DNA from 2 places in the Clostridium sulfidigenes genome. Region 1 is predicted to be linked to the other one. Evidence: riboswitches for the same ligand, from Rfam matches in the RefSeq annotation. Region 1 holds a riboswitch; the other holds the start of a gene.
What was found. Region 1 has a riboswitch for cyclic di-GMP ahead of ACTNBA_RS01880 (PglD-related sugar-binding protein). Riboswitches for the same ligand answer to the same signal wherever they lie in the genome.
Positions count from the first base shown of each region.

Region 2: linked by a shared signal. The riboswitch ahead of ACTNBA_RS12270 (response regulator) and the one ahead of ACTNBA_RS01880 (PglD-related sugar-binding protein) in region 1 are both predicted to bind cyclic di-GMP.

Region 1 is NZ_JBQHQR010000001.1:372,759-378,608, reverse strand. Features, by position in the region: gene ACTNBA_RS01890 (glycosyltransferase family 4 protein) at 1-682, opposite strand, end outside; gene ACTNBA_RS01885 (sugar transferase) at 773-1,411, opposite strand; gene ACTNBA_RS01880 (PglD-related sugar-binding protein) at 1,456-1,983, opposite strand; cyclic di-GMP riboswitch class II at 2,149-2,232, opposite strand; gene ACTNBA_RS01875 (tyrosine-protein phosphatase) at 2,353-3,123, opposite strand; gene ACTNBA_RS01870 (CpsD/CapB family tyrosine-protein kinase) at 3,160-3,813, opposite strand; gene ACTNBA_RS01865 (YveK family protein) at 3,864-4,544, opposite strand; gene ACTNBA_RS01860 (YveK family protein) at 4,595-5,269, opposite strand; gene ACTNBA_RS01855 (LCP family protein) at 5,700-5,850, shown strand, end outside.
Region 2 is NZ_JBQHQR010000010.1:19,901-25,750, forward strand. Features, by position in the region: gene ACTNBA_RS12245 (zf-HC2 domain-containing protein) at 1-127, shown strand, start outside; gene rbr (rubrerythrin) at 328-990, shown strand; gene ACTNBA_RS12255 (acetate uptake transporter) at 1,178-1,786, shown strand; gene sstT (serine/threonine transporter SstT) at 1,952-3,184, opposite strand; gene ACTNBA_RS12265 (GNAT family N-acetyltransferase) at 3,759-4,292, shown strand; cyclic di-GMP riboswitch class II at 4,430-4,512, shown strand; gene ACTNBA_RS12270 (response regulator) at 4,590-4,964, shown strand; gene ACTNBA_RS12275 (chemotaxis protein CheC) at 4,954-5,589, shown strand; gene ACTNBA_RS12280 (diguanylate cyclase domain-containing protein) at 5,582-5,850, shown strand, end outside.

The DNA.
Region 1 (5,850 bases):
CTTGAGCTATTCCTATATTCCCCATAAAAACAAAGTCAGTTATATCATCTGCTGGTGTAAAATTCATTTTCAAATAAATATCTTCTGCATGCTGAGGAATATATGAAATCCTTTTAATTGGTATTGAGTGTTCTTGATTAAAATACTCAATAAAAGGTTTTGACGTCACAGAGATAGCGTCACACTTTGAATAAAGATATCTACTAAAATTCTTAACAATTCTATAAATAAGACTATTCTCATCTGATATTATATTCTTTATTGATTCAGGCCAAATATCACAGCAATATAAATACAAAGGCTTCCTAGAACATTTTTTCATAATAACAGCTGGAAGCACCATTGTCACAGGTGAAAGTTGATAAGAAAAAATAATATCAAAATCCTTTTTTAGAAACGGTACCTTTAAAGAAGCTGACAGCATATAACTCATATAATTTAATGCCATCCCAACTGCACCTTTTCTTCTACCTATTTCAAAACAACGGATTATTTCAACTCCATTGATATTTTCTTTTCTCTTTTTACCCCATCGATATTCATTGGGTATCTTTCCAGTTGGATAGTTTGGCAAGCCCGTCAGTACTGTCACTGAATGACCATCTTGTACCAATTGTTCACATATATCGTTTAATCTAAATTGTTCTGGATAATAATACTGACAAACAACTAATATCCTCATTTGCGTTAACTCCTTGTCTTCTTTACTGTGTAACCTATTCTAATTTATCTCATAATTACTATGATTTAATGCTTATACATACTCAACTTATCAAAAGGACACCGAATCCCTCTGCACCTCAACTTCATTCCCTTTCACTGCTTCCTTAACTCCACCTTCTAAAACTCCATCTCTCTTTATTACAGTAACAATAGTTCCAATGAAGCATTTAACATCCATTTTTACTCCCAAATTTTCAACATAATCTCCATCATATCTTGCTTTATCTTCAATGGATACTGTATCTCTTCCATTGATCTGTGCCCATCCAGTGAGACCTGGACGTATGTTATTAGCTCCATACTTGTCCCTTTCTGCTATTAAATCATATTGATTCCATAGAGCAGGTCTAGGTCCAACTATTGCCATGGAGCCAGCTATTATATTCAAAATTTGTGGCAATTCATCTAAGCTAGTCTTTCTTAAGAACTTACCAACCTTAGTTATATACTGCTCTGGATTTTTAAGGAGATGCGTTGGCATGTCCTTAGGTGTATCTATTCTCATAGTGCGAAACTTTAATATATTAAAATGAGTTTTATTAACCCCAACTCTCTTTTGTTTAAAGAAAACAGGACCTTTTGAGTCAAGTTTTATAGATATAATAATTATCAAAAATAATGGCGATAGTAAAATTAATCCTATAAGTGCAAGTATAAAATCAAATAATCTTTTAACTATTAAATACAAATAAATCTCCCCCCTAAATTAAAATAATATTATGACCTATTACTTCATCCCTTTAAGCTATTATATTCTATAACCTGACCACTATTAATTTTAGATAATTCAGCAATGATGCAGCTAGACTTTACCACTGCTCCACAGTCTATATGGCATCCGTAACCAATGGTGGCATCATGATCAATAATGGTTCCAATACTTATAATAGAGCCCTTTCCAATCTTTGAGTTTGTATTTACAATTGCTTTAGCTTCTACTACTGTACCTAAAGAAACTGTAGCTGATGGACTAATATATGCTGTAGGATGAATTAAAGTTGGAATTTGAAATTTATTCTTCTCAAGTTTTTCAATCCACTCCATACGTAGTTTGTTATTTCCAAAGGCTGGTATTGCATGGGTATACTCGTCTATAAATTTCGAATTTTCAGAGCATAACCCTATGGCTTCATTAGAATTATCATCTAAAAAGTCTATTTTATTAAATATCCCCATAGCTTCTGCAACTTCCTTAACTACATGACCATGGCCCCCAGCTCCTAGAATTATTAAATTCTTATTTGAGTTATGATTTGCCATATAATAACCCCCTAAAACTTTATCTTCATCTTTTATATTTACCCTTAATTAAGACTGCCCACCAATTCTTAATTTATAAAACCAGATAAAAATAACCCACCGCTATCTTTTACTAACTCATTTTCCATAAATTTCCCCTTCAAACTTATAGTTTCCCTGAATTAGCAAGATAAAGGTGGGTTGCGCTACTAACTCCCTGTAGTCCAAGCGCCCAAGTAGAGACTACAGTTCATAATTCCCTTTAAATTTAAGTTATTTATGTCGAATTTTATTTAACCCCTATCAGCTGTAAAAAGTTCCCCCAATTTCCCGACCTTTATACAACCGATACACCCAGTTTAAATTTATGTACATTGAACAATGTTCAACTTATCTTCTAAATATTTTAAAAATCCCACCTTGTTTTCTAATTCTTTCTCCACTAAATTCAACCTTATTATTCATGAAGATTTCCTGAGAAATGTTCTCCATCTCCCTTACATATCCAGGGTTTATTTTTTCTATAGATTTTATCCCCGCTGTCATATCTGTGGTTCTAACTTGGGATCTATGGCCATCGGAACCTATAGTGCTATATAATTTATGTTTTACAAATAATTTTGCAGTGTTTTTAACTCCACTGCCGAAGTCTCCTGTTATGCTCCCTGTGTTTAGTTGAAATAAAAAACCCTCTTCAATAAATTTATTTATTAATCCTGGGGCTTCTATAAACTTTTTATACCGCTCAGGATGAGCAATGATAGGTACAACTCCCTTTAATTGAAGTTCATAGATATCATTTATAACTTCATCCACAGAAAACTCTCTTAAAGGAAATTCTATTAACATATATCTACTGTTTTCTATGGTACCTATATCACCCCACTTATAGCTTTCTAGAATTCTACTGTTATAGTAAACTTCTTGCCCACAATATATTTCTATATCTATGTCCTTATTTTTAGCTAAAATTTTCAATTTAGCTACTTCTTTTTTAATTTCTTCATAAGGTACTTGAAACCTCCCCCTAAAAAAATGGGGAGTGGCAACAATTCCTGTGGTTCCTGACTTTTTTGCTAATTTAAGCATGTCTACAGTCATATCTTCATCTTTAGATCCATCATCCACTCCATGAAGTATATGGCTATGAAAATCTATCATAAGCACTCCTCCAACCTTTAAGTGAAATTTTATATATTATTTATCACCATAATAGTAATAATAGCTATTTCTTTTAGTGTCTACTCCATTTAATATGGTGCCGATGATATTTGCATTAACCTTTTTTAAAAGATTAATAGAGTTTACAACTGAATCTTTTTTTGTTTTTTCTGCTCTAATTACAAGTAATGTTCCATCGGCTCTAGTAGATAGTATCTGCGCATCAGTAACGGCTTGAACTGGTGGCGTATCTAATATTACATAATCAAAAACCTTTTTTAAGGCATCTATGAGAGCCTTCATGGATTTTGAACCTAACATCTCAGATGGATTAGGTGGAATCTTACCCGAAGTTAATATGGTAAGATTATTATTGTATCTATGACCTACTATAGAAATACTCTCTTTTCCAACTATTACATCAGAAAGTCCTGCAGTATTAGATATTTCAAATTTTTTATGTAGTGATGGTTTCCTTAAGTCACAATCTATAAGTACCACCTTTTTATCTCCTTCAGCTATGGATAATGCTAAGTTTCCTGCTGTAGTACTCTTTCCTTCTCCTGGTTCTGCACTAGTTACTACTATTACTTTATATTCCTCATCAAAGGATGAATATTGTAAATTTGTTCTTAGAGTCCTATAACTTTCTGAAGCTATAGACCTGGGATCTTTTTCTACTATAAACATTAACTTCTCTCCTTAAGTAAAAATCTAATAAGATTATCTGCTGTAAATTTCTACTGCTCAGTGTAAGGTATAGTTCCTATTACAGGAATATCTAATTCCTTTTCTAATTGTTCTCTATTTTTATATGTATTATCTAAAAACTCTAGTAAAAAGCTTACTCCTACACTTACCATTGCTCCTAGTAAAAAGGCTATAGCTATGTTCATTTTTTTATTAGGACTCACTGGTGTTTCTGGAACCTTTACTGTTTCTATAACTTTTATATTACCATTTGGCACCAAAGCCTTAGATGTAGTTACAAATTCATTAGTTATGGCCTCTACTAAGGATACTGCCATATTAGGATTTTTATCATCAATTTTAATTTGAAGGATTTGTGTATCAGCTACTGTTACCACTGTAAGCTTCTTAAGAACTTCATCTTCTGTTAGATTACTATTGGCAACCTTTATAGCTCTACCTACTAAATCTCTAGTTTTTATAGCTTCAGAGTAAGTCTTCATTAACTTTTGATACATGGCTATTTCATTTTGATCATAACCCGCTACTGCTCCAGCCCCTGCTTCCTTACCTATAAACAACTTAGTACTTGCTTCATACTTAGGACTTATTAAGAAAAAGCTTACCAAACCTGATACTAAGGTTGCTAATAAAGTTACTATTAGTATCATCTTCCACCTTTTCTTTAACACTTCTAGAATTTCTCCAAGGCTAATTACTTGTTCTTCCAAAATTATTATTCCTCCGTTTCCATCTTGTGTTAATCATCCTACTTAAGATTTTATAGGTCCATCTTTGGTATTATTCCTAAAACTGGTATGTTTAGTTCTTCTTCTATTCTATCTTTATTTTTATAGGTGTTATCCATAAACTCTATAAGGAAGATAACTCCTACTCCCATAAACACTCCCAATACTATAGCTATTATAAGCCCCATACTCTTGTTAGGACTTACTGCTCTTAATGGAAACCTAGGTTCTTCAATAACTTGTACATTTCCATTAGGAACTAATTCTGTGGATAATTTAACAAACTCATCTTTTATAGCAGATACTAACTTCACAGCTTCTTCTGGAGAGCTGCTCTTATACTTTATTTCTATAATTTGCGTATCAGCTAGGGATACTACTGTTAAATTTCCAACTGCATCTTTAGGCTTTATTTCTAATCCTGTTTTATCTATAGCTTTTTTTACCAAATCTTCAGTTTTAATAATTTCAGCATAGGTCTTTAATAATTTTTGATACATTTGTATATCTAAAATATTATACCCTTCCTGCTGACTTTCTTCTTTACCTATAAATACCTTAGTGGTTGATTCATATTGTGGAGTTATTAGTAAAAATAATGCTATTGATGCTACTAAGGTAGAGGTCAAAGCAAATACTAATATAATCTTCCACTTTCTTTTTAAAATTTCGAAGATGTCATTTAAACTAATAATATTCTCTTCCAAATTAATTCTCCTCACAAAATCAATTTATACACATTACAACATTTTATGTATATTTTTACCATATAAAAATATAATTTGAATATCTAGTTGTAACATCCGTATAATAGTACATATTTCTTTATATTTCAATTGAATACATAACTGTCACATTTGTATAATATCATATTTCCAGTAACATTACTAGTAAAAAACCATCGTTACTAGTAATATTATGTATAATTATGAATAATAACCTAATGTATTCTACAATATCCTTGATTTTGCGCCTATATATACTATTATTTTATATTATTAGTTCATATTTATATCATCGTATCAAGTTCATAAAAATTTATAATAAATTTCATGGAATAATTCACCATTATGCTTTTCTTTATATTTACACCTCTAACATATGGTGATAGAATTAGGTACAGAGAGGAGTGTAACTATGTCACAAAATAGAATTGATCCTGAAAAAAAGAAAAATAAAAGAAGAAAAAAGAAAAAACACTCACTGGGATTTAAAATTTCAATGGGAATTCTAGGCGTGTTGATATTTATATTAGCTATTGGAGGAGGATATTTTTATTCACTTTATA
Region 2 (5,850 bases), on a different contig from region 1:
TACAACGTCATCATATTCTGCAGCAAGGGATTTTTTTGCAATCTTGCTAGTGATGATTCCACTATACATTGGATTCCTATCTGCTATCAGTTTAATGAGAGAATATAGAAATGGTAAAAGGGACTAATATTTAAGTAGGTTTTTAAAAATTTAATTTACTGGTAACAGAAACGCACGATATATCTTCTATTACAAAATTTCGAGGGTCTAATTAATATTGGGAAATTAAATATTATGTGGTATAATAAGAAATAGTAGGAATGGATTGTGAAAAAATAAATAAATAAAATTTCAAATAAAGAATTTAAAATTAGGGGGAATAAAAAAATGGTAAGATATCGTTGTTCAGTATGTGGCTATATTCATGAAGGGGAGTTGCCAGAAGGTTTTAGATGTCCTAAATGTAAACAACCAGCCTCAGTATTTGTTAAAATTGAAGAAGAAAAAGAGATTAAAAATATTTACGCAGGAACAAAGACAGAAAAGAATTTGATGGAAGCTTTCTCAGGCGAAAGCCAGGCGAGAAACAAATACACATACTTCGCCAATATTGCACAAAGAGAAGGATACGATCAGTTAGCTGAAATTTTTCTAATGACAGCTAGAAATGAACAAGAGCATGCTCGTATATGGTATGAAGAGTTGGGTAATTTGGGAAATACTGCTGAGAATCTTTTACATGCAGCTGAAGGTGAAAACTATGAGTGGACAGACATGTATGATGGTTTTGCAAAGGATGCAGAAGCGGAAGGATTTAAGGAGTTAGCTGAAAGATTCCGTAGAGTGGCTGCTATTGAAAAATCCCATGAAGAGCGTTATCGTAAATTACTAAAAAATATTGAAATGCAACAGGTATTTGAAAAAGGTGAAGAAACTATGTGGGAATGTCGTGTTTGTGGACATCTTGTAATGGGAAAAAAAGCTCCTAAAGTTTGTCCTGTATGTAAATATTCTCAAAGTTATTTCGAAGTTAGAAAAGAAAATTATTAATTTTAAGCCGTCACTTATTGTGGCGGTTTTTTTATTTTGCATATTAATATCGATGGATAGTTCTTTATATAATTCAAAGTAATAGTTTATAAATATGTAAACATTATAATTTTTATTGACAATGGATAATATTTTTGTTATTGTTTAAAAGTATGAAATTTGTGTGAACTTATATTAGGAGGATATTATGCAAGAAACAAAGGTTAAAGTAGTAGTAGCTGATCCGTCGGCAATAGGTTTATTTGGACTAGCAATGGTAACATTAGTAGCATCATCTCAAAAGTTAGGATTAACAGAGGGAGTATCTTTAGTATTACCATGGGCAATATTTTTAGGAGCAACAGCACAATTGTTGGCTTGTTTAAATGATTTTAAGCATAACAACACTTTTGGAGCAACTGCTTTTGGTGCTTATGCATTCTTTTGGTATGGTGTTGGTTTTACTTGGTTAATTCAAAATGGAGTGTTTGGACCAGCCCTAGCAGCTAAAGCTGACATAAATCAATTAGGAGTTGCTTATTTAGGGTATTTAATTTTTACAATATTTATGACTATAGGTGCTATGGAAACTCATAAGGTGTTATTTACAATATTCCTATTGATAGATTTCCTATTCTTAGGATTAACACTAACAACTTTTGGAATAATGGAGCATGGAACGCATATGCTAGCTGCTTATTCTGAGTTAGCAATAGCTTTAGTATCTTTCTATGGTTCAGCAGCAGCAGTATTAAATACTCACTTTGGAAGAGTATTTTTACCTGTTGGAAAACCTTTTGGAATATTTAAGAAGTAATATTTAGGTGATGAATTTTTTCATCACCTTTTGTATATTCATGATATACAAAATTAGATTCTAATTTTTATAGTGGTTATAAAGGTTTAAAGCCTCCAAGGATAGTTTATAAGCTATCTAAGGAGGCTTTTATATTTATATAAGAATTACACTAGTATTTAATTTCTATTTAGAAATATTTATTTTTTTACCTTCTTTACGCCACTTACTAAATTCAGCTGTTGCTGTGAAAAGTGCATCTGTGGATGAGTTAAGTGCAGTTTCAGCAGAATCTTGAATAACACCTACGATAAAACCTACACCAACTACCTGCATAGCAATGTCACTTGGGACTCCAAATAAGCTACATGCTAGAGGGACAAGTAATAGTGAACCTCCGGCTACTCCAGAAGCTCCACAAGCACTTACCGCAGAAAGTACACTAAGAATTATTGCTGTACCAATATCTACTTGGATACCAAGAGTATGAACAGCTGCAAGAGTTAAAACAGAAATAGTAATAGCTGCACCAGCCATGTTAATTGTGGCACCTAAAGGAATTGATACTGAATAAGTATCTTTATCTAAACCAAGTTCTTCACATAAACTCATATTTACCGGAATATTAGCAGCAGAACTACGTGTAAAGAATGCTGTGATTCCACTTTCTTTTAAGCATTTAAATACAAGTGGGTATGGATTTTGACGAATAGCTACGTACACCATAATTGGATTTACAACTAGGGCTACAAAAATCATACTTCCAAGTAGAAGTAAAAGTAATTTTCCATAGCTAAGAAGTGAAGCTATTCCACTTGTAACGATAGTATCAACTACAAGTCCCATGATTCCTAAGGGTGCAAAATTTATTACCCATACAACCATTTGAGATAATGCATCAGAAACATTGGAAATTATTAATTTTGTAGAACTTGCAGCATTTTTTAAGGCAAAACCAAGAATTACTGCCCAAGCTAATATACCAATGTAGTTAGCATTGAAAAGAGCCTTTACTGGATTATCAACTAGGTTTAATAGTAATGCTTTAAGAACTTCTACTACACCGCCAGGAGGAGTAATGTTTTCTACCCCAGCTACAAGGGTTAGGCTTACCGGGAACATAAAGCTTGCAATAACAGCTACAAGTCCGGCTAAGAATGTTCCTAAAAGATAAAGAATAATAACGGTTTTCATATTGGTTTCATGACCACTTTTGTGTTGGGAAATAGCACTGGTTACCAAAAATAAGACTAGGATAGGTGCAATGGCTTTTAAAGCACCTACAAATAAAGATCCAAAGATTGATAATGGTTTTGCTACATTAGGAATGGTTACGGCTAATATAATACCTATGATTAAACCTATGATTATACGTTTTACTAAACTTAATCCATTCCATTTCTTCATTAGATTCTTCATAATATTTTCCTCCTATAACGTTAAATAAAAAAAAGTGAGTTTCTGTGGCTTTAAATTTGTTACTAGGAAATTCTTTGGTAAAAATAAGTTTATCATGAATCTTCACTAATGTGAAGTGGAAAAGCATAATGAATTTTCAATTAATTAATGGTCACCTTTACATAAATAACCTATATAATAAACAATTTGAAAATAAAATTTGTTTTGAAATTATGTCTTAAAGCCTATAAATACTTAAATTATGGGGTGTATAAATTAAAATTAAAATATTTATAAAGTCGATTCAATTGCAAGAAAAAAAATTTTTCAAGCATTATGAAAAGATGCCAAGACATATCTCTATACTATTTTGGGATAACAGTTCTATAATTATTCACTGAAAATAAAATTTTAATTGAGAATACAGATTTTACTGAAGTTAGAGTTATTGGATTTTTACTAGAATATGTGTATTATGTAAATAGTAAATATAAAAGTGAAGTTACTGTAAAAATTAGTGGCAAGAGAAAATTTCTAAGGAGTTCAAAGTGTTATAGAATAGGATTATTTTGCATGAGTATTTGGAGGTAGAAGTATGGGAAATGTTATATATAGAAAATTAGAATTAGAGGAATGTGAGTATATAAACAAAATGAATCCATCTCAATATATAGGAAAAGCATGGAGAGATGTGGATGGTAAACGTAAATTAGTGGAAATAAATTACCGAGATTGTGATTGGCCAAACGGCTATGAATACCATCTCAGAAATTTGAAAAAAACTATCTTAAGTGGTGGAAGTGCCATTGCTGCTTTTGATGATAATAATAAATTACTGGGGTTTTCAACAATTAATCGTGAATTTTTTGGTGAAAAATTTAATTATGTTTTATTAGATCAACTTTTCATAACCTTAGAATGTAGAAATAAAGGAATAGGAAAAAATTTATTCATACTTTCTGCAAATGTTGCAAGAGAGTGGAAAGCAGATAAAATTTATATTTGTGCAGGTTCTGCTGAAGAAACAATTGCTTTTTATTTTTCAATAGGCTGTAAAGAAGCAGAGGAAATAAATAAAGAACTATATGAAAATGACCCAAGAGATTACCAATTAGAGTTTTCATTATAAAAATAACACATATATAAACCAATAAAGGATTAACTAACTAACCAATAAAAGTATAACTTTGAAAATTAAGATAAATAACTATTGAAACAGTTTATATTAAATGATAATATTTAAATGTTATAATTTAAATTGGATTAAAATACAAGGGAAACTGTGAAGTACATATTTAGCTTGGGCATCTTATATGTATGGAGTTAGTGATGCAACCGACCCTATATTCATAATTTTTATGAATATAGGGTTTTAATTTTATAATGGATGAATTATTCCATAACTAAACATAGGAGGTATATTAAAATGAATATTTTAATTATTGATGATTCTACTTTTTCTCAAAAAATAATAGGTAACTTAATTGTAAAATATTTAGATGACGTAAACACTTATTTTGCAAAGGATGGAGAGGAAGGATTAGAAAAATACAAAAGTATTAAACCTGATTACACATTTGTAGATTTATTAATGCCTAAATTAAATGGAGGAGAATTAATAAAATTAATAAATGAATATGATTCTAATGCAAAAATAATTGTAGTTTCAGCAGATGTTCAAAAAAGTATAAAGGAAGAAATAGATTCATATGGTGTAATAGAATTTATAAACAAGCCCTTTACTGAAGAAAAAGCAAAATCTATATGTGAGATAATAAGGAATGTTCAAAATGAAGAATAATGTAGAAAGAGAAGATATATTAAAAGAGTTATTTAATATAAGTGTAGGTAAATCAGCGAGTATATTGTCTGAAATAATAAATAAAAAAATATTATTAAATGTACCAAATTTGAAAATCTTAGATTTGAACGAAAAAGCAATAGTAATAGATGATTATCTTCCGCAAGTAATGCAAGGAACTATTATGGTATCCTCTATAGCATTTGAAGATGAACTTAGAGGAAAGGCAAGCTTAATATTCCCAGCGGATAAAATGAGAACATTTATAAACCTATGTTTAAATGAAAATGATGAAAATCAACTATGTAATATGAATTTTACTGATATAGATTTTGATATTATAAAGGAAATTGGAAATATAATATTAAATTCAATAATTGGCGAAATAGGAAATTATCTAAAATTAAAATTAAATTATACTTTACCAGAAGTTAACGTATTTAATAAAGTGGATTTTGAAAAAAATATAAAGAACAAAGAGTACGAGCATATTTTGATGCTATATATAACCTTTAAAATAGACGATTCGGAAATAGCGGGTGCTATAATAATTAATCTTACTTTAAGTTCATTAAGTCAATTATTAAATAAAGTAGGAATGATAGAAGATGATTTCTGTGGATAGAATTTTATATGATATATTAGATAATATAAACGAAGGAATAATCATATTAGACGAAGATTTTAAAATTTTATTTTGGAATAATCATATGGAATGTTTAACCCATATTAGTGAGGAAAAAGTAAAAAATAGTTGTATATATGATGTTATTCCTAGTCTAAATAAAGGTTATTTTAAAGATACAATAAATCGTATAATCAATGATGGAAGAAAAATGTTTTTTTCGGCAGCTATGCATAAAGATTTGCTAAGTAATAATAAAAA